DNA from 3 places in the Streptomyces sp. NPDC001822 genome. Region 1 is predicted to be linked to each of the others. Evidence: riboswitches for the same ligand, from Rfam matches in the RefSeq annotation. Region 1 holds a riboswitch; each other region holds the start of a gene.
What was found. Region 1 has a riboswitch for cobalamin ahead of metE (5-methyltetrahydropteroyltriglutamate--homocysteine S-methyltransferase). Riboswitches for the same ligand answer to the same signal wherever they lie in the genome.
Positions count from the first base shown of each region.

Region 1 (9,703 bases):
GATCCGCCGCTGACGCGGCCGCGGCGCACAACGGCACCGGCCGGGCCCCTCACCCCCGCCCCGGCCGGTGCCGCCCGACGGCTCAGGACGCGGAGAGCTCCGCCCTGACGGTGCGGGCCGCCGCGACCAGGTTCTCCAGCGACGCCCTCGTCTCCGGCCAGCCCCGGGTCTTCAGACCACAGTCCGGATTGACCCACAGACGCTCCGCCGGGATCGCCCGCAGCCCGGCGCGCAGCAGCCCGGCCGCCTCCGCGGCGGTCGGTACGCGGGGCGAGTGGATGTCGTACACCCCGGGGCCCGCCTCGCGCGGGTACCCGTGGGCGGCGAGCTCGTGGGCGACCCGCATGTGCGAGCGTGCGGCCTCCAGGCTGATGACGTCGGCGTCGAGATCGTCGATGGCCTGGATGATGTCACCGAACTCCGCATAGCACATGTGCGTGTGGACCTGCGTCTCCGGGCGCACTCCACCGGTCGTCAGCCGGAACGCCTCGGTGGCCCAGCCCAGGTAGGCGGGCCGGTCCGCACGGCGCAGGGGCAGCGTCTCCCGCAGTGCGGGCTCGTCCACCTGGATGACCGGCGTGCCCGCCGCCTCCAGATCACGGACCTCGTCGCGCAGGGCGAGCGCGACCTGGCGGGCGGTGTCCCCGAGCGGCTGGTCGTCGCGCACGAAGGACCAGGCCAGCATGGTGACCGGGCCGGTGAGCATGCCCTTGACCGGACGGTCGGTGAGCGACTGGGCGTACGTCGTCCAGTCCACGGTCATCGGCTCGGGGCGGGAGATGTCGCCGGCCAGGACCGGGGGGCGGACGTAGCGGGTGCCATAGGACTGCACCCAGCCGTGCCGGGTGGCGAGGTATCCCGTCAGCCGCTCGGCGAAGTACTGCACCATGTCGTTGCGTTCGGGCTCGCCGTGCACCAGCACGTCCAGCCCGGCCTTCTCCTGATACGTGATCACTTCCTGGATCTCGGCCCTGATGCGCGCCTCGTAGGCGGCCGCGTCGATGCGCCCGGCCCGCAGACCGGCCCGTGCCGCCCGCAGTTCGCCGGTCTGGGGGAACGAACCGACGGTGGTCGTCGGCAGCAGGGGCAGGCCGAGCCGGGCGTGCTGCGACGCGGCCCGTTCCTCGTACGGCAGGGTGCGCCGGGTGTCCGCCGCGGTCACCGCGGCCGTGCGGGCCCGCACGGCCGGATCGCGGGTGACGGGGGAGGTGCGGCGGGAGGCGAGGCCCGCGCGGTTGGCCGCCAGTGCGGCCGCGACGGCGCCGGTGCCCCGGGCCAGCCCCGCGGCGAGGGTCACGACCTCCTCGGTCTTCTGCCGGGCGAAGGCCAGCCAGCTCAGCACCTGCGGATCGAGCTCACGCTCGGCGGCGGAGTCGAGCGGGACGTGCAGCAGCGAGCACGAGGACGCCACGTCGACCCGGCCCGCCAGCCCGAGCAGGGTGCCGAGCGTCGACAGGGACCTCTCCAGGTCGTTGATCCAGATGTTGCGGCCGTTCACGACCCCCGCGACCAGACGCTTCCCGGGCAGGCCGCCGACGGCGGCCAGGTCGTCCACCTGCCGGGCGGCGGTCTCCGTGAAGTCGAGGGCGAGACCTTCCACCGGTGCCTCGGCCAGCAGCGGCAGGGCCTCGCCGAGACGGCCGAAGTAGGACGCGACGAGCAGCTTCGGCCGGTCGGTGAGCGAGCCGAGGTCACGGTAGGCGCTCTCGCACGCGCCGAGTTCGGCCCGGGTGCGGTCCTGGACGAGGGCGGGTTCGTCGAGCTGCACCCACTCGGCCCCGGCGGCCCGCAGGTCGGCGAGGACTTCGGCGTACACCGGCAGCAGACGGTCCAGGAGCGTGAGCGGGTCGAAGTCCTCCGCCACCCCGGGGGCCGGTTTGGCGAGGAGCAGATAGGTGACCGGTCCGACGAGCACGGGCCGCGCGGTCAGGCCCAGGGCGAGGGCCTCCGTGAGTTCGGCGACCTGCCGGGAGGAGTCCGCGGCGAAGACGGTGCCGGGACCCAGCTCCGGCACCAGGTAGTGGTAGTTGGTGTCGAACCACTTGGTCATCTCCAGCGGTGCGACGTCCTGGGTGCCGCGCGCCATCGCGAAGTACCCGTCGAGGGGGTCGGCGGCGACCGCCTCGCGGTGACGGTCGGGGACCGCTCCGACCATGACGCTGGTGTCGAGCACGTGGTCGTAGAGGGAGAAGTCACCGGTCGGGACCTCGTCGATGCCGGCCCCGGCGAGCCGCAGCCAGTTGGCGCGCCGGAGTCCGGCCGCGGTGGCGTGCAGGGCGTCGGCGGTGACGCCGCCCTTCCAGTAGCCCTCGACCGCCTTCTTCAGTTCCCGGTGCTGCCCCTGCCGGGGGTAGCCGTGCACGGTCGACCGCGCCGCCGCGGCGGTGGACTGGATGGTCACGGAGATCTCCTTCGCGAGATGAATCCCTGAGATCCCGGAGACGGGACGAGAGCGCGAAGGGGTGACGCACCGGACAGGACGACCGCGCGCGTCGGCGCGGTGAACCGCCTGATGTGTACGCCGACCCGCCCACGAGGTCACCGGGATGTCCGCGCGCGGTTCGTCCGTGCGCGGGCAGTGGCAGGTCTTCGGACTCGCGGGCACGCCCTCGTGGAATGAGGACACCTAGTGGCCGTCGCTTCCCAGGCCCTCCCGGGCCCAGTGCGAATGACGGCGGTCGTTCCCGCTCACCGCTGCGGGGCAGTCCCGGATTCCCACCGGGTTCCCTCTTGCGACGCTCCCGCCTGGCGGACGGGGCGAACCAGCTGCACCTTCCACCCTACGGGCCGCTCCGGGCGCGCCGCGCATCCTTTCCGCGATTCGGACGGGTAGGGAGGGAGGGATGCGGCGGGGGCATCGGGAGGCCGCGCCCCGCACGCCGCCGTCGCGAGCCGTGCACCCGCGGCGCCACCGGTCCTCGCCGTACGGCGAGGACCGGGCGCGCCGGCCGTCAGCGCGCCCGCGCGGTCTCCAGCCACCGCAGGACCTCGGGCGTGACCGGGTCGGTGATGTCGGCGAACTCCCCGTGCTTCTCGAGGAACTTCGCCACGTACGGGCAGACCGGCACGATCCGCATGCCCGAGGTCCGTACGTCGCTCAGCGCCTCCCGCACGAGGACGGAGGCCAGTCCCTGACCGGCGAAGGCGTCGTCGATCTCGGTGTGGAAGAAGACGCGCCGACCGTCGCGGTCGCGGTAGGCGGTGAGACCGGCTCGGACGCCGTCGACGTGGATCTCGTAGCGGTGCCGTGCGTCGACGCGCCGGACGGCCGGAGTGGTGGCGGGCTGGTTCATCGGGTGCCTTTCGGGTGCGTCGGGTTGCCACGCGGCGCGAGGGTGGCGTTCGGGAGCGCGGGGGCGGGGATACGGGCACCCGGGTAGCCGTCGACACGGCCGAACCGGTCGGAGGCGGCCTCCCAGTCGAGGCGCGCCTCGGCGATGTCCTCATGGCTGCGGCCGACGAAGTTCCACCACATGACGATGTCCTCCCCGAAGGGGGTGCCGCCCAGGAGCACGGCCCTGGCCGCGGTGTCCGTCTCGTTGGTGAGGGTCACCGTGGTGGCCCCCGGGGCCAGGTACCCGAGTTCGGCGGGGCGCAGCACCGTCCCCGCCACCCCGATGTCTCCCTGGTCGACCAGCAGGCCGTGCTCGAAGCCGGGGTCCACGGCCAGCGTCGTGCTCGCCCGCGGCCGCAGGACGATCTCCGCGCCGAGCAGCGGCGTGAAGGACGGGACGGGCGAGGTGGCCCCGGCGAGGGACCCGAGGAACACCCGGACGACGGCCCCGTCGAGCCGGACGGGGCTGGGAGCGTGACTGCGGAAGTCCCGGCCGGTGTGCCGGTGTTCGTCGGGGAGGGCGACCCAGAGCTGCACGCCGTGCAGGGAGGTGGTGTCCGGGGTGGAGACCTCGGTGTGACTGATCCCGCGGCCGCCGGTCATGAGGTTCAGTTCGCCGGGGCGCACGAGGGCGTGGCTGCCCAGGCTGTCGCGGTGCTCGATCTCCCCGCTGAACAGCCAGCTCACCGTCTGCAGGCCGATGTGCGGGTGGGGCGCCACGTCCATCCCGCCCGTCTCGGCGACGTCGTCCGGGCCGAAGTGGTCGATGAAGCACCAGGCACCGATGAGTGTGCGGGCCCTCTGGGGCAGCGTGCGCCGCACCGTCATCGCCCGAGGGCCGCCCAGGGGGACGTCGCGGGCCGGGAGCACCTCCACGCGGGCGGCGGGTGCCGGTTCCCCGCCACGGGTGTCCGCCCCCGGTACGACGCGATCCGTGCCGGTGCCGCTCATCGGGGGACCCCCGGTGCACCCAGGATAATTACATGTTCAACAATCATGCTTGATCCTAAGCCGTGGCCCATACGGGCGTTCGGCCGGTGCGAGGGACGGATCGCGTCCCGGTGAGGAGTCCGGAGTGAACGGTACGGAGGCGGCCCGCGCGGCCGGGCGGGTCTACATCGACAAGCAGAGTCCCGAGGCGTACCACGCCCTCACCGCGACGGCCGAGGCCGTGCGCACCGTCGCCGCGGAGGCGGGACTGGACCGTGTGCTGGTCGAGCTGGTCAACCTCAGGGTGTCCCAGATCAACGGCTGTGCCTTCTGCCTGGACGTCCACACCAGGGCCGCCCTGCGCGTGGGCGAGACGACGCAGCGCCTGGGGGTGCTGGCCGCGTGGCGCGACACCGAGGTCTTCAGCGCGCAGGAGCGGGCCGCCCTCGCCCTGGCGGAGGCGACCACCGAGCCGGCCGACGCGACCCTGCAGGAGGACGCCTACGCCTTCGCCCGGGAGACGCTTTCCGACGAGGCGATATCGGCCGTGATCTGGGTCGCCCTCACCATTAACGCCTTCAACCGCGTCTCCATCATGAGCAAACACCCGGTGCGCGCCGTCCCGCGGCACTGAGCCCGCGGCCGGACGGACGGATCGGGACCTTCCCGCGACGCCCCGGCACGGTGCGTCGAACGGCCCCCGCCCCGCTCTCACCCGGCATCCGGGTGAACTCCGCACCGACCGTGCCGTCCGCAGGGCAGGCATAGGCCTGACCGGGATTCCCGCGGCCGGAAGCGCCGGTGGACGCGGAAGGGGGTGCCGGGCGAAAGGGGCTCTCCATGCTCGGTCCACGGGCGACGCCGACCGGCACCGCCGCAGGCACCGGCTCCGGCGGGCCCTCGTCCACGGCAGGCGAGGCCACCCGGGCCGTCGGCACCGTCCTGGCGGACCATCTGGCCGCCAGGCTCCGGGAGGCCGGGCTGCTGGACGCGGTGTTCGCGGAGGAGGTCGCGGCCCGTGTCGCAGGGTTCGTCCTCAACGGCGGCAAGCGGCTGAGAACGGCATTCGTGTGGTGCGGATGGCTGGCCGCAGGGGGAACCGGCGACCCGGCGACGCCGCTGCGGGTCGCGGCAGCCCTGGAACTGCTCCAGGGCTGCGCACTCATGCACGACGACGTCATGGACGGATCGCCGGTACGCAGAGGCGCACCCGCCGTGCACGAGGACTTCGCCCGTGTCCACCGGGCGGCCCGCATGGGCGGTTCCGCCGCGTCCTTCTCGGCCACCGCGGCCGTGCTGGCCGGTGACCTGGCACTGGTGTGGGCCGACGACCTGCTCACCGAGACGGCGCTGGTCACCCCCCACGGCGGTGTGCTGCACCGCGAGTGGCGGGCGATGCGCGGTGAGATGGTGGCAGGGCAGTACCTCGACATGCGGGCGCAGGCGACCGGGTCGTGCGATCCGGTCCAGGCACTGAACATCGCCACGCTGAAGAGCGCGCTCTACACCGTCGAGCGGCCGCTCGCCCTCGGCGCGTCCCTCGCGGGCGCCGGCCCCCGCACCATGGACGCCCTGCGGTCCGCCGGACGCTGCGCGGGCGTCGCCTTCCAGCTCCGCGACGACCTGCTGAGCGCCTTCGGTGACCCGGCCGTGACGGGCAAGCCCGCGGACGAGGACCTGCGGGGGCGCAAACCCACCTACCTGCTCGCCGTCGGCCTCCGCCGCGCGGCGGAGTCGGGGGACGAGGAAGCGCTGGACGCGCTCGGTCCGGAAGGCGCGGCGTCGCCGGACAGGGCCGACCGGATGCGTGCGGCCCTCGAACGCACGGGCGCGCGGGCGGAGGTGGAGGACGAGATCGCGCAGTTGGCGGCAGCCGGTCTGCGTCACTTCGCGGACGCCGGTGCCGACGATCCCGCCCGGTGCGAGTTCGCGTCACTGGTGGCCGGAGCCGTCGGCGCCACGCCCGCCCGTGGGATCAACGGAGCCGGTGAGATCCGCGAGACCCACGAGGCCCGTGAAATCCGCGAGGCCCGTGAAATGAGCGCGGAGGAGGACGCATGAGGGCCCTGTCCGGTCCCACGGACCACGTGGTGGTGGTCGGCGCCGGCCTGTCCGGACTCGCCGCCGCACTGCACCTCCTCGGCGCGGGGCGCCGGGTCACCGTCGTCGAACGCGACGCCGGTCCCGGCGGCCGCGCGGGACGGCTCGAACTCGGCGGCTACCGCGTCGACACCGGGCCGACGGTGCTGACCATGCCGCACCTCGCCGACGAGGCCTTCGCCGCCGTCGGGGACAGCCTTCACCGGCGGGTCGAGCTCATCGCGCTGCATCCCGCCTACCGGGCCCGCTTCGCCGACGGCAGCCAGGTGGACGTCCACACCGACGGCGAGGCCATGGAGGCCGAGGTGCGGAGGTTCGCCGGTCCCGCGGAGGCCGCCGGATACCGTCGTCTGCGCGGCTGGCTCGAACGCCTCTACCGCGTACAGATGCGCCGCTTCATCGACACCAACTTCGACTCGCCCCTCCAGCTCCTGCATCCGGATCTGGCGCGGCTGGCCGCCCTGGGCGGCTTCGGCAGGCTGGATCCGCAGATCGGCCGCTTCCTCGCGGACCCCCGCCTTCGCCGGGTGTTCTCCTTCCAGGCGCTGTACGCGGGAGTGGCACCCGCCCGCGCCCTCGCCGCGTACGCCGTCATCGCATACATGGACACCGTCGCGGGCGTCTGGTTCCCGAAGGGCGGCATGCACGCCCTCCCCCGGGCGATGGCGGACGCGGCCGCCGACGCCGGCGGGCACTTCCACTGGTCCGCCGAGGTCACCCGGCTCGAACGCTCGGCGGGCCGGGTGAAAGCGGTACACCTGGCATCGGGCGAACGCATCACCTGCGACGCGGTGGTCCTGACGCCCGACCTGCCCGTCGTCCACCGCCTCCTCGGCCGGGCACCGCGCCGCCCGGTGCGGCTGCGCCACTCGCCCTCGGCGGTGGTCCTGCACGCCGGCACGGACCGCACCTGGCCCGAACTGGCCCACCACACCATCTCCTTCGGGGCCGCCTGGGAGAACACCTTCGACGAACTGACCCGCGCCGGGCGGCTCATGAGCGACCCGTCCCTCCTCATCACCCGGCCGACCACGCACGACCCGTCCCTCGCCCCGGCGGGCAAGCACCTCCACTACGTCCTCGCGCCCTGCCCCAACACCACGACCGGCCCGTCGGCGGGCACCTGGCGTGGACTGGGACCGCGCTACCGCGACAGCCTCCTGGCCGAACTGGAGCGCCGGGGACTCGACGGTTTCGAGGCGTCCATGGACAGGGAACTGCTCGTGACCCCCGTGGACTGGACGGCCCAGGGACACGCGGCGGGCACACCCTTCTCCGTGTCCCACACCTTCGCGCAGACCGGCCCCTTCCGGCCCCGCAACCTCGTGCGCGGACACGAGAACGTCGTGCTCGCCGGCTGCGGGACGACGCCCGGGGTCGGCGTACCGACCGTCCTCGTGAGCGGCAAGCTCGCCGCGGCCCGGGTCACAGGCCTCCGCGGTGGGGCCGGCACGCGCCGCGGACCCGTCACAGAAGGGCAGCGCCGATGAACCGACGTGAACTGGACGCCGCCGGGATCACCGGCCCCGACCTGCGAGCCGCGTACAGCCGGTGCCGCGCGCTCAACGCCCGGCACGGACGGACGTACTTCCTGGCCACCCGGCTCCTCCCGGTGGAACGCCGGTGCGCCGTGCACGCCCTGTACGGCTTCGCCCGGTGGGCCGACGACATCGTCGACGATCTGGACCGCCAGGAGCCCCCCGAGGAGCGGGACCGCCTCCTGAGGCTCCTGGAAGCGGATCTGGCCCACGGACTGCGCACCGGGGGCGGCGACGAACCCGTGGTCAGGGCCGTGGCGGACACCGCCGAGCGCTACGCCATCGACCACGGGCTCTTCGCCGACTTCCTCGTGTCCATGCGCAGCGATCTGAGTGTCACGGACTACCCGACGTACGCGGACCTGCGTGCCTACATGCACGGCTCGGCCGCGGTGATCGGGCTGCAGATGCTGCCGGTGCTCGGGACGGTCGTGGACCGGGCGGAGGCGGCGCCCCACGCGGCCGCCCTCGGTGAGGCCTTCCAGCTGACGAACTTCCTGCGGGACGTGGGGGAGGACCTGGACCGGGGCCGCGTCTACCTGCCGAAGGACATGCTCGCCTCGCACGGCGTGGACCAGGCACTCCTGCGATGGAGCCGTCGCACGGGACGCGACGACCCGCGCATCCGGGCGGCGCTCGTCGAGGCCGACGCCATGATCCGCACCGTGTACCGCGAGGCGGAGCCCGGCATCGCGATGCTGGAACCACGGGTACGGCCCTGCATCCGTACGGCGTTCACGCTGTACGGGGGAATCCTGGACGCGATCGCCGACAGCGGCTACGCCGTCCTGCACCGGCGCGCCGCCGTACCCGGGCGGCGGCGGGCGGCCGTCGCGGCGGCCGGACTCGCCGGCATCCTGCGGGCACGCGTCCTGACACGTCAGCCGGCGCCCGTGCCGGTCACCGGGAAGGAGGGCGCTCCCGGATGAACGGACCCCGCACCGGGCCCGCATGGACCCCGCCGCTCCGCCTGCGACGCTCCCCGCGGTGGGAACGGCAGGCCCCGACCTGGCGTGAGGCCAGGCCGGCGCTGATCGCCGAAGCGCTCGCCCGGGCCGCGGCACGCCCCTCGGGCAACTGGTACGTCGTCGGCTCCTCCCGGGACACGGCCGCCCGGGACCGCCCCTACGGCCGCACGGTCGCGGGCAGGGAGATCGTCCTGTGGCGGGCCGGGGACGGCACGCTGCGCGCCGGTCCCGGTGAGTGCCCCCACCTCGGGGCCCCGCTGCGCGACAGCCGGGTGACCTGCGGGACGCTCCTGTGCCACTGGCACGGACTGGCGCTGAACGGCGGGGCGTTCGCCGGGTGGCAGCCGTTTCCCGTGCATGACGACGGGGTGCTGGTGTGGGTCAGGCTGGACGCCGAGGGAGGCGAGCCACCGCTGGAGCGGCCGGTCGTGCCGGTGCGGCCCCGCGCCGGGAGCGCGGTGGACGCCGTGTTCACCGCGGTGGGCCGCTGCGAGCCCCAGGACGTGGTCGCCAACCGGCTCGACCCCTGGCACGGCTCGTGGTTCCACCCGTACGCCTTCGTCGGGCTGAAGGTCGTCCGCACCCCCGAGGACGGCGGTGACGACGGATTCGCCGTCGACGTCTCGTTCAAGGTGGCCGGGCGGCTGGTCGTCCCCGTACGGGCCGTCTTCACCGCGCCCGAACCGCGCACCGTCGTCATGCACATCACGGACGGCGAAGGGGAGGGCTCGGTGGTGGAGACCCACGCGACGCCCCTCACGGCGCCCGGCACCGCCCGGCCCAGGACGGCCGTGGTCGAGGCCGTCGTCGCGGCCTCCGGACGACGGGGCTTC
Region 1 covers NZ_JBIATW010000001.1:404,612-414,314, forward strand. The annotation lists gene ACFYY2_RS01850 ((2Fe-2S)-binding protein) at 1-2, shown strand, start outside; gene metE (5-methyltetrahydropteroyltriglutamate--homocysteine S-methyltransferase) at 83-2,401, opposite strand; cobalamin riboswitch at 2,584-2,732, opposite strand; gene ACFYY2_RS01860 (GNAT family N-acetyltransferase) at 2,952-3,293, opposite strand; gene ACFYY2_RS01865 (pirin family protein) at 3,290-4,285, opposite strand; gene ACFYY2_RS01870 (carboxymuconolactone decarboxylase family protein) at 4,410-4,898, shown strand; gene ACFYY2_RS01875 (polyprenyl synthetase family protein) at 5,105-6,325, shown strand; gene crtI (phytoene desaturase family protein) at 6,322-7,854, shown strand; gene ACFYY2_RS01885 (phytoene/squalene synthase family protein) at 7,851-8,831, shown strand; gene ACFYY2_RS01890 (DUF5914 domain-containing protein) at 8,828-9,703, shown strand, end outside.

Region 2 (9,703 bases), on a different contig from region 1:
AGGACCGTGACCGTGAGCGAGTTGCGGACCATCGTCCAGAAGTTGTCCGCGTCGACGGCGGTCCGGAAGTGCTCGAACGTGAAGTTCGTGGGGAACCAGACCGGGTCGTCCGCGACGATGTCCGGCGTCGGCTTGAAGGCCGTCGCGAACATCCAGTACACGGGGAAGACGAAGCCGATGATCAGCAGGACCGCGGTGGCGTTGGGCCAGATGCGGCTGAACCGTGACGAAGCCGAGCGCTTCACAGCTCGTCCTCCTCTTGCTTGAGAACGATCCGGAGGTAGGAGGACGTCAGCAGGAGCAGGATCACGATGGTGAGCATCGCGATCGCCGAACCCATCCCGTAGTGCTGGTTCCCGACGCCCTCGATATAGGCGTAGACCGGCAGGATCTCGGTGAGCCGGTCCGGGCCGCCCTGGTTGATCGCGAAGACCTGGACGAACGCCTTGAAGATCCAGATGATTTCGAGGAACGTCGTCGCGAAGAGGAACGGCTTGAGGAACGGCATGGTGACCGAGGTGAAGCTCTTCCACGGGCCGGCGCCGTCGAGCGAGGCGGCCTCGTAGAGCTCCTTGGGGATGGTCGTCGTGGCCGCGTAGAGGTTGATCGCGACGAACGGGATCGACATCCAGACGATGAGCACGGTGATGACGAAGAACGTGGAGAACTGGCCGCCGGTCCAGTTGTAGTCGGCCATCGAGTGGAAGCCGGCCTTGTCCAGCACCCAGTTGACGACACCGAACCGGGAGGCGAAGAGCCACTGGTAGACGGTGGTCGAGGCCACGACGGGCATCGCCCAGGCGAGCACCAGGCCGATGAGGAGCGCGACGCGCATGCGCTTGCCGAGCCGGGCCAGCAGGAGTCCGATCAGCGTGCCGAAGACCATGGTCAGGGCGACGTTGACGGCCGTGAAGACGGTCGAACGGACGGTGACGTTCCAGAATTCCTCGCTGCCGAGGATCTCCTTGTAGTTGTCGATCCCGTTCCACTCGGTGAGGTGCTGGATCAGCTGCCTCATGTTGAGGTTCTGGAACGACAGCAGGGTGTTCTCGACCAGCGGCCAGCCGAGGAACACCAGGGTCACGGCCACCGGCGGCAACAGCAGCAGGTACGGGGCCGTCGCGCGGGATCTGCCGCGGGCCGCCGGCTTGCCCTGCGCTGCACCGGTCCCCTTCACCACGTCCGTCGGACCTGAAGGCGGCCGTTCGGTCTGCACGGTCATGCTCGCCATCTCTTTCTCGGCACCATGGGACACAAATCGACTGCCGGGGGACGGACTCCGTGATGGAGCCCGTCCCCCGGCAGTTCGGCCTTACTGCTTCTGCGCGAGGCGCTTGTTGAACTCCGCCTCGACCTGCTTGGCGGCCTCGGCGTTCGACTTGCCGTTCAGGACCGCCGTCATGAAGGTCTTGATCGGGTTCGGGGCGTTCTCGACCGCGGCCCACTCGGGGATCAGCGGGGTGGTGCCGCCGACCTTGGCGGACGGCGCGGCGGCCTCGGCGACCGGGTTGCCGGCCAGGTTCGCGTTCAGCGACTCCTTGTTCGGGATGACGCCGTTCAGCTTCGCGAGCTGACCCTCGAACTGGTCGGAGAGCGCGAGCTTCAGGAACTCCTTGGCGAGGTCCTGCTTCGCACTGCCCTCGGCCACGGCGAGGTTGGAGCCGCCGAGGAAGACGCCCTCGGGCTTGTCGGCGGTCTCACCCGGGATGGTGAAGTAGCCGATCTCCTTCTCGATGGCGGGGTTGGCCGCGATGGCCGTGCCGGCCTCCCAGCCCATGCCGATGAAGGCGCCGGTCTTGCCCTTGGCGAAGACGTCGGCCTGCTGCGGGGTCGCCTCGTCCTTGTCCTTGGGTGCCTTGGAGTAGGACTGGTACTTCTTGTACAGGTCCATCGCCTCGCCGATCTTCGGGTCGGCGAGGTTGGAGACCCACTTGTCCCCGTCCTTCTTGATGAGGTCCGCACCCTTGCCGATGGTGAGACCGTCGAAGAAGTACCAGTTCTGGCCGGGCAGGTAGAGCGGCTCGGCCTTGCCCTTGGCCTTGATCTTGTCGAGTGCGGCGAAGAACTCGTCGCGGGTCTTGGGGGTCTCGGTGACGCCCGCGTCCGCGAAGACGGTCTTGTTGTAGAGGACCACGCGGTTGGCGAAGTACCACGGGGCGGCGTACTGCTTGCCGTCGACGACCGCGGCCTCGTTCAGGTTGGCGGCCCAGTCGCCGCCGATCTCCGACTTGAGGTCACCGAGGTCGGCGAGGCCGCCGGTCTTGGCGTACGCGGCGGTCTGGGTGTTGCCGATCTCGAAGACGTCCGGCGGGTTCTCCTCGGAGAGGGCGGTCGTCAGCTTCTGCTGGATGCCGTTCCACTGCTGGACCTCGAACTTGACCTTCGCGCCGGTCTTCTTCTCGAACGCGGCGGTAAGATCCTTCTGCCACTGCTCGGGCGTCGAGCCGTCCATGGCCCAGACGGTGAGGGTCTGTCCCTTGTAGCTGTCGGGCCCGGACTTCTTGCCGCTGCTGTCGCTGCCGCCGTCGTCGGAGCCACACGCCGCCATGCTGACCATCATGCCCGCGACGCCGATCGCCGCGATGAGCTTGCGCTTCACGCCAAACCTCCTCAGGGTGCTGCAACCCCCCCGCCCACCGCGAAGACACCCACGAGTAGTTCTGCTGGGGCTGGGACCTGGTCTTTAATGGTTTAGACCAGTACCGGGAGCTTGGCCTAGACCTTTAGGGGTGTCAAGGGTGTATAAGAAGTGCACTCGCGTCCGTTACAGGACCGACACCTAAGGGAGGGCGACGACCCGTGACCGGACCGTGCCACCATGTGAGCCGCGACAGACGGAGGAGCCGGTGACGGCAGCAACGCAGCAGTCGGGAAGGCGGATCATGGGTGCCGACGGGGGCAGCAGTACGGGCGAGACCGGTGCGGGTGCGCGCACGGCACGCGTCCCCAAGTACTACCGGCTCAAGCGCCATCTCCTGGAGATGACGGACACCATGCCGCCCGGCACCCCCGTGCCGCCGGAGAGGACGCTCGCCGCCGAGTTCGACACCTCTCGCACCACGGTGCGCCAGGCACTCCAGGAGCTGGTCGTCGAGGGCCGGCTGGAACGCATCCAGGGCAAGGGGACCTTCGTCGCCAAGCCGAAGGTCTCGCAGGCCCTGCAACTCACCTCGTACACCGAGGACATGCGGGCCCAGGGCCTCGAACCCACGTCCCAGCTCCTGGACATCGGCTACGTCACGGCGGACGACACGCTCGCCGGACTGCTGGACATCACCGCGGGGGGAAGGGTGCTGCGGATCGAGCGGCTGCGGCTCGCCAGCGGGGAGCCGATGGCCATCGAGACCACGCACCTCTCGGCGAAGCGCTTCCCCGCGCTGCGCCGTTCACTGGTGAAGTACACGTCGCTCTACACCGCGCTCGCCGAGGTGTACGACGTCCGGCTCGCCGAGGCCGAGGAGACCATCGAGACCTCGCTCGCCACGCCGCGCGAGGCCGGACTGCTGGGCACGGACGTCGGGCTTCCGATGCTCATGCTGTCCCGGCACTCGGTCGACGGGCACGGCGAGCCGGTGGAATGGGTGCGCTCGGTCTACCGGGGCGACCGCTACAAGTTCGTCGCCCGCCTGAAGCGCCCCACCGACTGACCCCGGCCCCCTTCCGGCGGCCTCGGATCCCCTCGCACACACGCGGGGGGATCCACTCGTTCCGGGTGTCTTCCGGACCGTTGCAGGACCGCAATGCGGACGGGGGGTGACGCTGGGCGGAACCCTCGCCTAGATTTCCTGCGCATTACACCAGGTGATCAGCGAGGGGACGGAGTTGCCGATGTCAGAAAAAACCGAGGCGAAACCACCAACAGTGACACCCGCGAGGGTGGTCATCGCGCTGTGCCTGATCGCACCGTTCGTGGCGATGCTCTGGGTGGGCTCGTACGCCAAGGTGGACCCGACCTTCATCGGTATCCCCTTCTTCTACTGGTACCAGATGCTCTGGGTGCTCATCTCGACCTCGCTCACCATGGTCGCCTACAAGCTGTGGCAGCGTGACCAGCGCGCCCGCAAGGGAGGTGCTTCCGCATGAAGGACGGCGTGAACGGCGTCGCACTCGCCGTGTTCATCTTCTTCTTCCTGGCCGTCACGGTCATCGGATTCATGGCCGCGCGCTGGCGCAAGGCCGAGAACGAGGCGAGCCTCGACGAATGGGGTCTGGGCGGCCGGTCGTTCGGCACCTGGGTCACCTGGTTCCTGCTCGGCGGCGACCTGTACACCGCGTACACCTTCGTCGCGGTCCCCGCGGCGATCTACGCGGCCGGTGCGGCGGGCTTCTTCGCCGTCCCGTACACGATCCTCGTCTACCCGCTGATCTTCACCTTCCTGCCCCGCCTGTGGTCGGTGTCGCACAAGCACGGCTACGTCACCACCTCGGACTTCGTCCGCGGCCGCTTCGGCTCGAAGGGCCTCTCACTGGCCGTCGCCCTCACGGGCATCCTCGCCACCATGCCGTACATCGCGCTCCAGCTGGTCGGCATCCAGGCCGTGCTGGACGTCATGGGCGTCGGCGGCGGCGAGAACACCCACTGGTTCGTCAAGGACCTGCCGCTGCTCATCGCGTTCGCGGTCCTCGCCGCGTACACGTACTCCTCGGGACTGCGGGCCCCCGCGCTCATCGCGTTCGTCAAGGACGGCCTGATCTACCTGGTCATCGCGGTGGCCATCATCTACATCCCGATCAAACTCGGCGGCTTCGACGACATCTTCGCGAAGGCCGGCGAGGCGTTCGCCCAGACCAACGAGGCGACGGGCAAACCGAGGGGCGCGCTCGTGCCCGGGGAGATGGGCCAGTGGGGCTACGCGACGCTGGCACTGGGCTCCGCGCTCGCGCTCTTCATGTACCCGCACTCGATCACGGCGACGCTCTCCAGCCGCAGCCGTGAGGTGATCCGGCGCAACACCACGATCCTGCCGCTGTACTCCCTGATGCTGGGCCTGCTCGCGCTGCTCGGCTTCATGGCGATCGCGGCCGGGATCAAGGTCGACAACGGTCAGCTGGCGATCCCCCAGCTGTTCGAGAACATGTTCCCCGACTGGTTCGCGGGTGTGGCCTTCGCCGCGATCGGGATCGGCGCCCTGGTGCCAGCCGCGATCATGTCGATCGCCGCGGCGAACCTCTTCACCAGGAACATCTACAAGGACTTCATCAAGCCGGACGCGACCCCGGCGCAGGAGACCAAGGTCTCCAAGCTGGTCTCGCTGCTGGTCAAGGTGGGCGCGCTCGCCTTCGTCCTCACCATGGACAAGACGGTCGCGATCAACTTCCAGCTGCTCGGCGGGATCTGGATCCTCCAGACCATGCCGGCGCTGGTGGGCGGCCTGTTCACCCGGTGGTTCCACCGCTGGGCCCTGATCGCCGGCTGGGCCGTCGGCATGATCTACGGCACGGTGGCCGCGTACGGTGTCGCCAGCCCGACCCAGAAGCACTTCGGCGGCTCCTCGAAGGAGATCCCCGGCATCGGCGAGATCGGCTACATCGGTCTCACCGCGTTCGTGCTGAACGTCCTCGTCGTCGTCGTGCTGACCTTCGTCCTGAACGCGCTGAAGGCCCCGGCGGGTATCGACGAGACCTCGCCGTCCGACTACACCGCGGACGTCGGCGAGCCCGGCGTCAAGGTCACGCTCCCGCCGGCCACGGTGGGTGCGCCGGGAGGCGAGCCCGAGCCCCTGGAACGCCTGTAGCCCGTGACGTCGTCGGTCCCGGCGGGTCCGCCCCGCCGGGACCGACGCGTGTGCGGGGTGCTCGCTCCGGCGAAGACCTCACGGGAGTACGTGCGCGGGACGGGTGTCTGCGGCAGACTCCGCGCATGGACGTTTCGATCAGGCCGGTCCGCGCCGCCGAGCACGAGGCCCTGGGCGAGATCACCACCCGGGCCTACCTCGACGACGGGCTGCTGGACTTCGCCGCGGCCGATCAGTACGCCGAACAGCTCCGCGCCGTCGGACGGCGCGCCGCGGAGGCGCTCGTGCTGGCGGCGGTGGGCTCCGACGGCGGCGTGCTGGGAGGTGTCACCTATGTCACCCCGGGCAGCCCGTGGACCGACATCGCCGCAGAGGACGAGGCCGAACTCCGGATGCTGGCCGTCTCCCGTGAAGCGCGGGGACGTGGTGCCGGCGAGGCGCTCGTCCGGGCCTGCGTCGAGCGGGCACGCGCCACCGAGAGGCTCTCCGGGGTGGTCCTGTCGACCCAGCCGGCCATGGAGTCCGCCCACCGCGTCTACCGGCGCCTCGGCTTCGCGCGGACCCCGGAACGCGACTGGAGCCCTCTCCCCGGGTTCACCCTGCTGACGTTCCGTCTGGCCTTTTGACCCATCACGACACTACATGTGGGGGCTGCCTCAATCGGCAGCCCCCACATGTATGCTCGACCTCGCTGTCGCCGCAGGGGAATCCGGTGTGAATCCGGAACTGTCCCGCAACGGTGTGATCGGTGTGCATTCGCGCACCGCGGAGTCCGAGGACCTGCCGACGGTGCGTCCGGCTCGACCGAACCGGACGCCGAGACGTCCGGGTCCCGCGGAGGGCCGGTGGACGCCGTGCGCGCCGTGCTCCCTCCCCGGGTGCGACCGTGCCCGGCTGCCCCGCTCCCGCAGGCCCCGAGCCGAGCGAGGGATAGCCCCAGTGACCATCGCGCCCGCAGACCCGGTTTCAGCCGCGGAATCCGAGAGCCTCACGACCGACGCGCCCGGGACCGCACTGTTGCGGACCCTGACCGGTCTGACCGCCGATCTGCCCGACACCGACCCCGGACGGGTCGCGGCCGCCGCGCTGCGCGGCCGGAGCGCGCGGGCGGACGAGGCCGAGCTGCGCTCGCTGGCCACCGAGGCCGCCGCGGGCCTGATCTCGGAGGACCCGGCCTACTCCCGGCTCGCCGCCCGGCTGCTCACCCTCGCGATCGCGGAGGAGGCGGCGGGCGAGGGGGCGGTCTCCTTCTCCTCGTCGGTCGCCGTGGGGCACCGCGAGGGCCTGATCGCCGACCGTACGGCCGAGTTCGTCACGCTGCACGCGGCCGCCCTGGACGCGCTGGTGGAGCGCTCGCTCGCCGACGGGGCGGACGACCGCTTCGGCTACTTCGGCCTGCGCACGCTGCACAGCCGCTATCTGCTGCGCCACCCGCTCACCCGGCAGGTCATCGAGACCCCGCAGCACTTCATGCTGCGCGTGGCCGCCGGGCTCGCCGAGGACACCTCGCAGCGTGCCCTGGACGAGGTGGCCGCCCTGTACGGCCTGATGAGCCGCCTCGACTACCTGCCGTCCTCGCCGACCCTCTTCAACTCCGGCACCCGGCACCCGCAGATGTCCTCCTGCTATCTGCTGGACTCGCCGCTGGACGAGCTCGACTCGATCTACGACCGCTATCACCAGGTGGCCCGCCTCTCGAAGCACGCGGGCGGCATCGGCCTCTCGTACTCCCGTGTCCGCGCCCGGGGTTCGCTGATCCGCGGCACGAACGGCCACTCCAACGGCATCGTGCCGTTCCTCAAGACCCTGGACGCCTCGGTCGCCGCGGTCAACCAGGGCGGCCGGCGCAAGGGCGCCGCCGCCGTCTACCTGGAGACCTGGCACGCCGACATCGAGGAGTTCCTGGAGCTGCGCGACAACACCGGCGAGGACCAGCGGCGTACGCACAACCTCAACCTCGCGCACTGGATCCCGGACGAGTTCATGCGCCGCGTCGACGCCGACACCGAGTGGTCGCTGTTCTCCCCGGCGGACGTGCCCGAGCTGGTCGACCTGTGGGGCGACGAGTTCGACGCGGCCTACCGCGCGGCCGAGGCCAAGGGCCTGGCCCGCAAGTCGATGCCCGCGCGTGAGCTGTACGGCCGCATGATGCGCACCCTCGCGCAGACCGGTCAGGGCTGGATGACCTTCAAGGACGCGTCCAACCGCACGGCCAACCAGACCGCCGAGCCGGGCCGGGTCGTGCACTCCTCGAACCTCTGCACCGAGATCCTGGAGGTCACCGACGACGGCGAGACGGCCGTCTGCAACCTGGGTTCGGTCAACCTGGGCGCGTTCGTGGCCGACGGCGGCATCGACTGGGAGCGGCTGGACGCCACCGTGCGCACCGCCGTGACGTTCCTGGACCGGGTCGTCGACATCAACTTCTACCCGACCGAGCAGGCCGGCCGGTCCAACGCCCGCTGGCGGCCGGTGGGCCTCGGCGCGATGGGCCTCCAGGACGTCTTCTTCCGGCTGCGGCTGCCCTTCGACTCCCCCGAGGCCCGCGCCCTGTCCACGAAGATCTCCGAGCGGATCATGCTGGCCGCGTACGAGGCGTCCTGCGACCTGGCCGAGCGGTCGGGTCCGCTGCCCGCCTGGTCCGAGACGCGCGCCGCGCGGGGTGTGCTGCACCCCGACCACTACGACACCGAGCTCAGCTGGCCGGAGCGCTGGGACGCGCTGCGCGCCCGGGTCGCGAAGACCGGGATGCGCAACTCGCTGCTGCTGGCCATCGCGCCGACGGCGACGATCGCCTCGATCGCGGGCGTGTACGAGTGCATCGAGCCGCAGGTCTCGAACCTCTTCAAGCGCGAGACGCTCAGCGGTGAGTTCCTCCAGGTCAACGGCTACCTGGTGGACGAGCTGAAGCGGCTCGGCGTGTGGGACGCCCGGACCCGTGAGGCGCTGCGCGAGGCGAGCGGTTCCGTGCAGGGCTTCGCGTGGATCCCCGAGGACGTCCGGGCGCTGTACCGCACGGCGTGGGAGATCCCGCAGCGCGGCCTGATCGACATGGCGGCGGCCCGTACGCCGTTCCTCGACCAGAGCCAGTCGCTCAACCTGTTCCTGGAGACGCCGACGATCGGCAAGCTCTCCTCGATGTACGCGTACGCCTGGAAGCAGGGGCTGAAGACGACGTACTACCTGCGCTCGCGCCCGGCGACCCGGATCGCGCGCGCGGCGTCCGGGCAGGCCGCGGCCGCCGCCCCCATTCCCGTACAGCAGGCGTCGTCTCCCGACGCGGACGCGATCGCCTGCTCCCTCGAAAACCCCGAGTCCTGCGAGGCCTGCCAGTAATGACCACGTCCGAGAGCAAGAACCTCCTCGACCCGGGCTTCGAGCTGACCCTGCGCCCCATGCGCTACCCGGACTTCTACGAGCGCTACCGGGACGCGATCAAGAACACCTGGACGGTCGAGGAGGTGGACCTCCACTCCGACGTCGCCGACCTCGCCAAGCTCTCGCCCGGCGAGCAGCACATGATCGGCCGGCTGGTGGCGTTCTTCGCGACGGGTGACTCGATCGTCTCGAACAACCTCGTGCTGACGCTGTACAAGCACATCAACTCGCCCGAGGCGCGCCTCTACCTGTCGCGCCAGCTGTTCGAGGAGGCCGTGCACGTCCAGTTCTATCTGACGCTGCTCGACACCTACCTGCCCGATCCCGAGGACCGTGCGGCGGCGTTCGACGCGGTCGAGGAGATCCCCTCGATCCGCGAGAAGGCGCAGTTCTGCTTCCGGTGGATGGACTCGGTCGAGAAGATCGATCGGCTGGAGACGAAGGCGGACCGCCGCCGCTTCCTGCTGAACCTGATCTGCTTCGCCGCGTGCATCGAGGGGCTGTTCTTCTACGGCGCCTTCGCGTACGTCTACTGGTTCCGCTCGCGCGGTCTGCTGCACGGTCTCGCCACGGGCACCAACTGGGTGTTC
Region 2 covers NZ_JBIATW010000007.1:108,836-118,538, reverse strand. The annotation lists gene ACFYY2_RS18260 (carbohydrate ABC transporter permease) at 1-245, opposite strand, end outside; gene ACFYY2_RS18255 (carbohydrate ABC transporter permease) at 242-1,222, opposite strand; gene ACFYY2_RS18250 (extracellular solute-binding protein) at 1,313-2,599, opposite strand; gene ACFYY2_RS18245 (GntR family transcriptional regulator) at 2,883-3,647, shown strand; gene ACFYY2_RS18240 (DUF3311 domain-containing protein) at 3,829-4,083, shown strand; gene mctP (monocarboxylate uptake permease MctP) at 4,080-5,735, shown strand; gene ACFYY2_RS18230 (GNAT family N-acetyltransferase) at 5,861-6,361, shown strand; cobalamin riboswitch at 6,397-6,538, shown strand; gene ACFYY2_RS18225 (ribonucleoside-diphosphate reductase subunit alpha) at 6,675-9,071, shown strand; gene ACFYY2_RS18220 (ribonucleotide-diphosphate reductase subunit beta) at 9,071-9,703, shown strand, end outside.
Region 2: another riboswitch for cobalamin. It lies ahead of ACFYY2_RS18225 (ribonucleoside-diphosphate reductase subunit alpha); the one in region 1 lies ahead of metE (5-methyltetrahydropteroyltriglutamate--homocysteine S-methyltransferase).

Region 3 (9,703 bases), on a different contig from region 1:
GATCTGCTGCCCGAGGCGATCGAGGCCGCGGGAGAGCACGTCTTCGGGGTTCCCGCGGCGCTCCTGCTCTTCGTGGGCGGGTTCCTGACGGCCCATGTCGTCGAGCGGTCCCTGGCCGTACGCCAGGCGGCACACGGGGCGAGCGAGGAACGGGTACCGCAGGTCGGTCTCACGGCGGCGGCCGCGCTGGTGGGTCACAGCCTGATGGACGGCATCGCGCTCGGCGCCGCCTTCCAGATCGGCGGCGGGATCGGGGCGGCCGTCGCGCTCGCCGTCATCACCCACGACTTCGCCGACGGCTTCAACACGTACACGATCACCAGCCTCTACGGGAACGACCGCCGCAAGGCGCTCCTGATGCTGTTCGCGGACGCCCTCGCCCCGATCCTGGGGGCCGCGACGACCTTGCTGTTCACCCTTCCGGCGGAACTGCTCGGCTGCTATCTCGGCTTCTTCGGCGGAGTGCTCCTCTACCTCGCGGCGGCCGAGATCCTCCCCGAGGCGCACCACGACCACCCGGCCCGCTCCACGCTGCTGTGCACCGTCGCGGGAGTGGGCTTCATCTGGCTGGTGGTCGGCATCGCGGAGTGACCCCGCCGCCCCCTCCGACGCCGCTCCCCGGCGTCGACGGCGAAGGCGAAGGCGACCGGCGGGGCTCGCCCCCGGCACCGCTCCCCGGCGGCGGCGGCCCGCCCGGCTCACCTCCCCTGCCGCTTCGCGGCGGCGACCGGCCGGACTCACCCCCCGCACCGCTCCACGAAGCGCCGGGCGACACCGGGCTCCGCCGCCCAGTGCGTGTGCAGGTAGCTCGCGTGCACGCCGCCCTGCACGAAGCCCTCGACTCGCCGCTCCGGCTGGAGCAGCCCCCAGGCCGGGTTCTCCCCGGACCCGGGCTCCAGCACCGTCCGGTGGAACTCGTGGCCCCGCATCCGGGTCCCGGCCGCGGTCAGCACGCTGTCGGACACCGCGACCGCCTGCCGGTAGCCGAGCGTCAGCCTCTCGGACATCCGGGCCGAGGCGTCCAGCACCCCGCACATCGGGCGCCCGTCCAGTTCGCGTGCGAGATAGAGCAGGCCCGCGCACTCGGCCGCCACAGGGGCACCGGACGCCGCGAGTGCGGTGACCGCCCGGCGCAGGGGCTCGTTGGCCGACAGCTCCGGCGCGTACATCTCGGGGAAGCCGCCCCCGATGACCAGCCCCGCCGTGCCCGCGGGCAGCTTCTCGTCGTGCAGCGGATCGAAGGCGACGACCTCCGCGCCCGCGGCCGTCAGGAGCTCGGCGTGCTCCGCGTAGGCGAACGTGAACGCCGCCCCGCCCGCGACGGCCACCACCGGGCGGGTGAGCGGCGCCGGGTGCGCCTGCGGCTCCCACGCCTCACCCGGCAGGGCGGGCGCCGTACGGGCCAGCGCCATCAGGGCGTCCAGGTCGCAGCCCTCGCGCACCCGCTCGCCCATGGCCCGTACGGCGTCGAGCGCGTCGGTCCGGCGCTCGGCCACCGGGACGAGCCCCAGGTGGCGGGACGGCGTCGCCACCTGTGGAGCCCGCCGCAGCACTCCGAGCACCGGCAGCCCCGACTCGTCGAGCGCCTCGCGCAGCAGCGCCTCGTGACGGTCGGACGCCACCTTGTTGAGGATCACCCCGCCGATCCGCACCTCCGGGTCCCAGGAGGCGAAACCGTGGACCAGGGCGGCGACGGAGCGGGACTGCGAGGACGCGTCGACGACCAGGACGACGGGAGCCCGCAGGAGTTTGGACACCTGGGCGGTCGAAGCCAGCTCGCCCTGCCCGGACGCCCCGTCGTACAGACCCATCACGCCTTCGACCACGGCCAGGTCGCAGCCGCTCGCCCCATGGGCGAACAGCGGGCCGATCAGATCCGGTCCGCACATGTAGGCGTCGAGGTTGCGACCCGGGCGGCCGGTCGCCAGCGCGTGGTAGCCCGGATCGATGTAGTCGGGCCCCACCTTGTGCGGGGACACGGCGAGGCCGCGCTCCGCGAAGGCGGCCATCAGACCCGTGGCGACCGTGGTCTTGCCGCTGCCCGAGGAGGGCGCGGCTATGACCAGACGAGGAACACTCACCACTCGATGCCTCTCTGGCCCTTCTGGCCGGCGTCCATCGGGTGCTTGACCTTCGACATGTCGGTCACCAGGTCGGCGGCGTCGATCAGCTTCTGCGGGGCGTTGCGCCCGGTGATCACCACGTGCTGCGTCCCCGGGCGGTCGCGCATCACCTCGACGACCTCGTCGGTGTCGATCCAGCCCCAGTGCATCGGGTAGGCGAACTCGTCGAGCACGTAGAGCTTGTACGTCTCGGCGGCCAGGTCGCGCTTGACCTGCTCCCAGCCCTCGCGGGCCTTCTCCTCGTTGTCCAGCTGATTGTCCCGCTGGACCCACGACCAGCCCTCGCCCATCTTGTGCCAGTCGACGCTGCCGCCCTCGCCGCTCGCTCCGAGCACCTTCAGCGCGTTCTCCTCGCCGACCTTCCACTTCGCCGACTTCACGAACTGGAACACCCCGATCGGCCAGCCCTGGTTCCACGCCCGCAGCGCCAGCCCGAAGGCGGCGGTCGACTTCCCCTTGCCGACGCCCGTGTGGACGAACAGCAGCGGACGGTTGCGTCGCTGACGAGTCGTCAGTCCGTCGTCCGGTACCGATACCGGCTGTCCCTGTGGCATTACGCGGCCCTCCCGGCAGCAGTGATGTCCTTGACCAGCCCGGCGATCGAGTCGGCCCGCAGCTCGTCGAGCGTGACCGCGCTGCCTCCCAGATCCCGGGCGAGCTGTGCGGCGAGACCGAGGCGCACGAACCCGGCCTCGCAGTCCACGACGACCGACGCGGTGCCCTCGGAGGCGTGCAGCCGCCCGGCCCGCGCCGCCAGTGCCAGCGGGTCGACGCCGCCGGTCGCCCGGCCGTCCGTCACCACGACGAGCAGCGGCCGCCGCGACGGGTCGCGCAGCCGCTCCACCCGCAGCACGTCGTGCGCCTTCAGCAGCCCGGCCGCCAGCGGGGTGCGCCCGCCGGTGGGCAGCGACTCCAGCCGCGCTGCCGCCGCGTCCACCGACGAGGTCGGCGGCAGCGCCACCTCGGCGTCCCTGCCCCGGAAGGTGACCAGACCGACCTTGTCCCGGCGCTGGTAGGCGTCCAGCAGCAGCGACATCACCGCGCCCTTCACGGCGCCCATCCGCTGCCGGGCCGCCATCGACCCGGAGGCGTCCACGACGAAGAGCACGAGATTGCCCTCCCGGCCCTCCCGTGCCGCCTGCCGCAGATCGTCCCGGCGCACGATCAGCCCGCGCCCCGACCGCCCCCGCGCCCGCTGGTGCGGCGCGGCCGCCTGCACGGTGGCCGCCAGGTGCAGCTTCGTCAGGGCGCCCTCGGGCCGCCGCGACCCGGTGGTGCGCCCGTGCTCGGTACGCGCCCGGGAACGCCGCCCGGCCGCGCCCTCGCCCAGCCCGGGAACGCTCAGCATCTTCGTGCGGAACGGCTCGCCCGACCGCACCGGCCGCTGCTCCCCGCCACCCCCGGCGGGCGCGGGCGCCCTTCCGCCGTCCGCCTCCTCCGGGCCCGTCGCGTCGGAACCGCCACCGTCGGCGTCCCCGCCGTCAGCACCCCCGCCGTCCGGGCCGCCGCCCTGCGGGGGCACGCCGCCGCCGGGTCCGTCCGGGTCCGGGTCGTCGTCGTGCCCGTCCGTGCCGGGGTCCGCGTCCCGGAGCGTGTCGTCCAGTTTGTCCTCGTCCAGGCCCGGCGCGTCGAAGGGATTGCGGCGCCGCCGGTGGGGGAGCGCCAGCAGCGCGGCCTGGCGCACGTCGTCCGCCACGACCTCCTCGCGGCCGGCCCACGCGGCCAGCGCGGTGGCGGTACGGGCCATGACGATGTCCGCCCGCATCCCGTCCACCTCGAACGCCGCGCACGTGGCCGCGATCTGGCGCAGCGCGCCGTCCCCGAGCACCACCCGGGGGAGCAGGGCGCGCGCGGCGGCGATCCGCTCCCGCAGGGCGGTCTCCTCACCCGCCCACCGCGCGGCGAAGCCCGCCGGGTCGTCGTCGTACGCCAGCCGCCTGCGCACGACCTCGACCCGCACGTCCGTCTCGCGCGACGCGGCCACCTCGACGGTGAGCCCGAAGCGGTCCAGCAACTGCGGCCGGAGCTCGCCCTCCTCGGGGTTCATCGTCCCGACCAGCAGGAAACGCGCCGCGTGCCGCACGGACACGCCCTCGCGTTCGACGTACGACGCGCCCATGGCCGCCGCGTCGAGCAGCAGGTCCACCAGGTGGTCGTGCAGGAGGTTGACCTCGTCGACGTACAGGATCCCGCGGTGCGCGTCGGCGAGGAGTCCCGGCTCGAACGCCTTCACGCCCTCGGAGAGGGCCCGTTCGATGTCGAGCGCCCCGACGAGCCGGTCCTCCGACGCGCCGACCGGCAGCTCCACGGTCCGCGCGGGACGCGACACGCCGGTCCCCGCCCCGTGCGGGCCGTCCGGACACGCCGGATCGGGCGCTCCCGGGTCGCACGAGAACCGGCACCCGGCGACCACCGGGACCTCCGGCACGAGCGCGGCGAGCGCGCGCACGGCGGTCGACTTCGCGGTGCCCTTCTCCCCCCGGACGAGCACCCCGCCCACGGCGGGACTGACGGCGTTGAGCAGCAGACCGAGCCGTAGATCGTCCTGCCCGACGATGGCGGTGAAGGGATACGGCGTACTCACAGGGCCTCCTCGGTCACATGTACTTCGGTCCGGGCGTGCGGCGGGGCCGGGGCGTCCCCGGGGGAGTGCGGCCCCGCCGCCGGAGTGCGGGCGGCGACCGGCGCGGGCGCGCCCGGCGGCACGAAGGGCAGTCCTGCCGGAGCCCCCTCCTCGATGAGCCGCCACAACGCGTCCGTGTCCGCGTGCTCCTCGATCAGATCCCCCAGCCGGTCGAGCTGTTCCTCCCGCAGCGCCGCGAAACTCGTGTCCGGGGCCGCGGTGAACCGCCGTCCGGCCGCCCGGGCGACCTCGCCGAGGAACGCGCGTCTGAAGGCGTCGCTCTCCAGCGAGCCGTGCCAGTGCGTCCCCCACACCGCGCCCACCCGGCAGCCGTCCAGGAACGGCTCGCCGCCGCGCACGTCGGCGACCCCGTGATGGATCTCGTACCCCTCGACGGGCTCACCCAGTGCCGACCCGGCCGGCCGGTCCAGCACCTTCTCCCGGCCGAAGCGGACCCGTACCGGCAGCAGCCCCAGCCCGTCCACCACACCGGCCCGCGACTCCACGTCGTCCTCGATGCGCTCGCCCAGCACCTGGAAACCGCCGCAGATCCCCAGCACGGGCCGCCCCTCGGCGGCCCGCCGCTTCAGGGCGTCCGCCAGCCCGCGCTCGCGCAGCCACGCCAGCGCCCTCACGGTGCCCCGAGTGCCGGGCACGATCACGAGGTCCGCGTCGGCCAGTTCCTCCGCGCGGTCCACGAACCGCACCACCACACCGGGCTCGGCCGCCAGCGCGTCCACGTCGGTGAAGTTCGACATCAGCGGTACGGCGCACACCGCGACCCGCAGCACGTCCTCGCCGTGCGGCGGCGCCACGACCGACTCGCGCACGGTGCCGCGCATCGAGACCCGCAGGCCGTCCTCCTCGTCGATGCCCAGCCCGTGGGCGTACGGCAGCACGCCGAAGGTCCGCCGCCCCGTGAGCCCGTGCAGCATGTCGAGGCCGGGCTCCAGCAGCGACACGTCACCGCGGAACTTGTTCACGAGGTAACCGGCGACCAGCGACTGGTCCTCGGCGCTCAGGAGCGCCGTCGTACCGAAGAACGAGGCGAACACGCCTCCCCGGTCGATGTCCCCGACCACCACCACCGGGAAGCGCGCGGCCCGCGCGATGCCCATGTTGACGATGTCCGTGCGCCGCAGGTTGATCTCGGCGGGGCTGCCCGCCCCCTCGCAGATCACGGCGTCGTAGGTGCTCCGCAGCTGCTCCAGGCAGTCCACGACGGTGCCCAGCAGGGCTTCCTGCCGACCGCCGTGGTAGCCGCGGGCGCTCATCTCGCCGACCGGCCTGCCCATCAGGACCACCTGGCTGGAGCGGTCGCCGCCCGGCTTCAGCAGCACCGGGTTCATCAGGGCCGACGGCTCCACCCGGGCGGCCTGCGCCTGCATCGCCTGGGCGCGGCCGATCTCCGCACCCTCCCGGGTGACGAAGGAGTTCAGCGACATGTTCTGCGCCTTGAACGGTGCGACCTTCACCCCCCGGCGCACCAGCCACCGGCAGATCCCCGCCGTGACGACGCTCTTGCCCGCGTCCGAGGTGGTGCCCGCGACCAGCAGTCCGCCGCTCATACGCCCCTCCGTCCCATGGCCGCCCGCGCCGCCGCACACACGCCGAGGGCCAGCACACTCACCCGGCGCGACAGCCGCACCGCACGTTCGATGTCGGTGACCCGCACCTCGCGGCCGGCCTCCCCGTTGAGCACCGGCCGGTGCTCGACCCGCCCGCCGTAGGCGAGGGTTCCGCCCAGGCGTACGCCGAGCGCCCCCGCGAACGCGGCCTCCACCGGGCCCGCGTTGGGGCTCGGGTGCCTGCCCGCGTCCGAGCGCCAGGCACGGACGGCCTCGCGCGGACGGCCCCCGGCGGCCACCGCGAGCGCGGCGGTGAGCCGGGCCCCGGGCCAGCCCGCGAGGTCGTCGAGCCGGGCCGACGCCCAGCCGTAGCGCCGGTAGCGGGGCGACTTGTGCCCCACCATGGCGTCGAGGGTGTTCACGGCCCGGAAACCGATCAGTCCGGGCACCCCGCCGAGCGCGCCCCACACCAGGGCCCCCACGACGGCGTCGGAGGTGTTCTCGGCGACGGACTCGACGACCGCCCGGGCGATCTGCGGCCCGTCGAGCGCCTGCGGGTCGCGGCCGCACAGATGCGGCAGCCGCTCCCGGGCGAGCTCGATGTCCCCGGCCTCCAGTGCTCCGCCGATGGCCCGGGCCTCACGGCCCAGCGACGTGCCCCCGACGACGGACCAGGTGGCGGCGGCGGTCAGTGCCACGGCGGCCGCGGGACGGTTCCGCACGGCGCGGGCCGCCAGCCCGGCGGCGGCCGTGGCACCGCCCGCGCAGACGAGCGTGTGCAGGGCCCCCCAGCCCCGGTGGTCGCGCCACAGGCGGTGCTCGGCGCCCGCGGCGGCCCGCCCGAAGGCGGCCACCGGGTGGCCGCGCCGGGGGTCACCGAGCAGCAGGTCGCCGATCAGCCCCGCGGCGGCGCCGTACGCGAAGATGCGGTCGGCTCGCACGGATCAGAGGTCCGTCGCGCCTCGGAGGGACGTCGTCACGGGTGGTGCGGGCAGGGACGCACGGCGGCCGGGCATGGCAGATGTCCTCACTCAGGGTCCGCGCCCTGGTTCGACGTGACCGGCGACGAGAGTCTCCTGGCTTCCGGATCCGCGGGTCCTCCGGCCTTCCAGCCCGCGGTGGCGGGCCGTGACTTCCGTGTGGAGGACTGCTCCCCGGTGACAGTGGCGGGACCGCGCCGGATTCGCACCGGCTTCCTCTTCTGCCGCCGTAAATGGCTCCGGCAGTCCACCACGCCCCGTGAAGGCCCGTCAACCTGCTGTTGACCTGCGAGGCTTCAGTGTGGCCGGACGCACACCGGGCCGGACACACACACGGTGTGTCCGGCCCGGAGGGGTGCCCGAGGGGGTCAGGCGACGATCAGGTAGATCCCGTACGCGACCGCCGCCGCGCACACGGCGAAGCAGGCGTACGCGCCGGTGCGCGCCAGGGCGTGGGAACCGCCGCCGCCCTGGCCCGTCCGCACCTGCTTGGCCAGGCCGGTGATGCCGAGGGTGAAGAGGCCGACGAGCGCGACGGTGACCACGAGGCTGATCCCGAAGACGGAGGCGAGAGCCGCCCAGTCGATTTTCATGCGGATGCGTCCTTACACCGTGGCCGGCCGGGCCGGGTCGGCCTGGGTGTCCGGGGCGGGGATGGTGGTCTTGAGTTCCGGGACGGGCACACCCGCGGGCGGCGGGGTGACGGCCGCGATGGCCGTCGTGACGACACCGGCGGGCTCCTCGGCGGCCTCGTCGGCCGCGTTGACGTTGGTGTGGTCGACCGGCTTGCGCCGCGAGAGCATCCAGATCGCGCCGGAACCCGCGACCAGCAGGGCGGCCGTCACGGCGACTCCCCAGGAGCCCTGCTTGGTCAGCAGCTCGGCGCCCGCGCCGACCACACCGGCGGCCGGCAGGGTCAGGCCCCAGGCGACGAACATCCGGGTGGCGGTGGACCAGCGGACCACACCCCCCTTGCGTCCGAGCCCCGCACCCATGACCGCACCGGAGACGGACTGCGTGGTGGAGAGGGAGAACCCGAGGTGCGAGGAGGCCAGGATGACCGTGGCCGCGCTGGTCTGGGCGGCGAAGCCCTGCGGCGGCCGGAGCTGGGTGAGTCCGCTGCCCATGGTGCGGATGATGCGCCAGCCGCCGAGGTAGGTGCCCAGGGCGATGGCGATACCGGCCGCGGTGATGACCCAGACCGGGGGGTTCGAACCGGGGGCGAGGACGCCGCCGGTGACCAGGGCCAGGGTGATGATGCCCATGGTCTTCTGCGCGTCGTTGGTGCCGTGGGCGAGCGAGACCAGACCGGCGGAGGCGATCTGCCCGGCCCGGTATCCCTTGGCGGTCGACTTCAGCTGTGCCTCGTCGGTGATCTTCCGGTTGAGGCGGTACGTCAGCTTCGTCGCCAGCAGCGCGGCGATACCGGCGACGAGCGGCGCGGCGACCGCGGGCAGCAGGACCTTCGTGACGACGGTGCCGCCGTTGATCGAGGACCAGCCGGCCGACGTCACCGCGGCGCCGATGAGGCCGCCGAAGAGTGCGTGGGAGGAACTGGAGGGCAGGCCGACCAGCCAGGTCAGCAGATTCCACAGGATGGCGCCGACGAGCGCGGCGAAGATGACCTCGGTTCTGAGGCCGTCCTCGCTGACGATCCCGCCGGAGATCGTCTTGGCGACCTCCACCGAGAGGAACGCGCCGACGAGGTTGAGAACGGCGGACATGGCCACCGCTGTCTTGGGCTTGAGGGCGCCGGTCGAGATGGTCGTGGCCATCGCGTTGGCGGTGTCGTGGAAACCGTTCGTGAAATCGAACACGAGAGCTGTCACGATCACAATCGCGAGCAGCAGCGTGATGTGTTCCATTTACCCAGGCAATCGTTCGACGTCATTGGCACGTGGAACGTAAGCAACCTTGGTGAACGGAAGGTGAACTGGGCAGGGCGGCGTGGTGACCCCAAGCGTGCGCGGCGGTTCCGCTTGTGTGCGTGCGAGGCGGGCCGAGCGGCCGTCGCCGTTGCGGCGCCCGGCCTCCGGCCGGTTCGGATGATCCCGTAACGCCCGGTTTGCCCCGTAGAGGAGACATCGGTCACGCGCACCCCGCGGGTCCTAGGATCTGCGCATGAACGACGGCCATCAGGACGCGATCGGACAGGCATGGGGCGGCGTCGTCGCGACGGCGCGCAGGACGGCGGCCGAGGGGCTGGTCGTCGGCACCTCGGGCAACGTGTCGGCGCGGGTCGGCGACATCGTCCTGGTCACCCCCAGCGGAGTGCCCTACGACCGGCTGGGACCGGGGGACGCGGTCGGCGTCGACCTCGCGGGACGCCAGGTCCTCGGGGACCTCGTCCCGACCAGCGAACTCCCCCTGCACCTCGCCGTGTACCGCGAGACCGCCGCGGCCGCCGTC
Region 3 covers NZ_JBIATW010000009.1:53,896-63,598, reverse strand. The annotation lists gene ACFYY2_RS21520 (ZIP family metal transporter) at 1-591, shown strand, start outside; gene ACFYY2_RS21515 (cobyrinate a,c-diamide synthase) at 738-2,084, opposite strand; gene cobO (cob(I)yrinic acid a,c-diamide adenosyltransferase) at 2,078-2,677, opposite strand; gene ACFYY2_RS21505 (putative cobaltochelatase) at 2,677-4,707, opposite strand; gene ACFYY2_RS21500 (cobyric acid synthase) at 4,704-6,314, opposite strand; gene ACFYY2_RS21495 (cobalamin biosynthesis protein) at 6,311-7,255, opposite strand; cobalamin riboswitch at 7,363-7,558, opposite strand; gene ACFYY2_RS21490 (hypothetical protein) at 7,663-7,887, opposite strand; gene ACFYY2_RS21485 (anion permease) at 7,900-9,159, opposite strand; gene ACFYY2_RS21480 (class II aldolase/adducin family protein) at 9,416-9,703, shown strand, end outside.
Region 3: another riboswitch for cobalamin. It lies ahead of ACFYY2_RS21495 (cobalamin biosynthesis protein); the one in region 1 lies ahead of metE (5-methyltetrahydropteroyltriglutamate--homocysteine S-methyltransferase).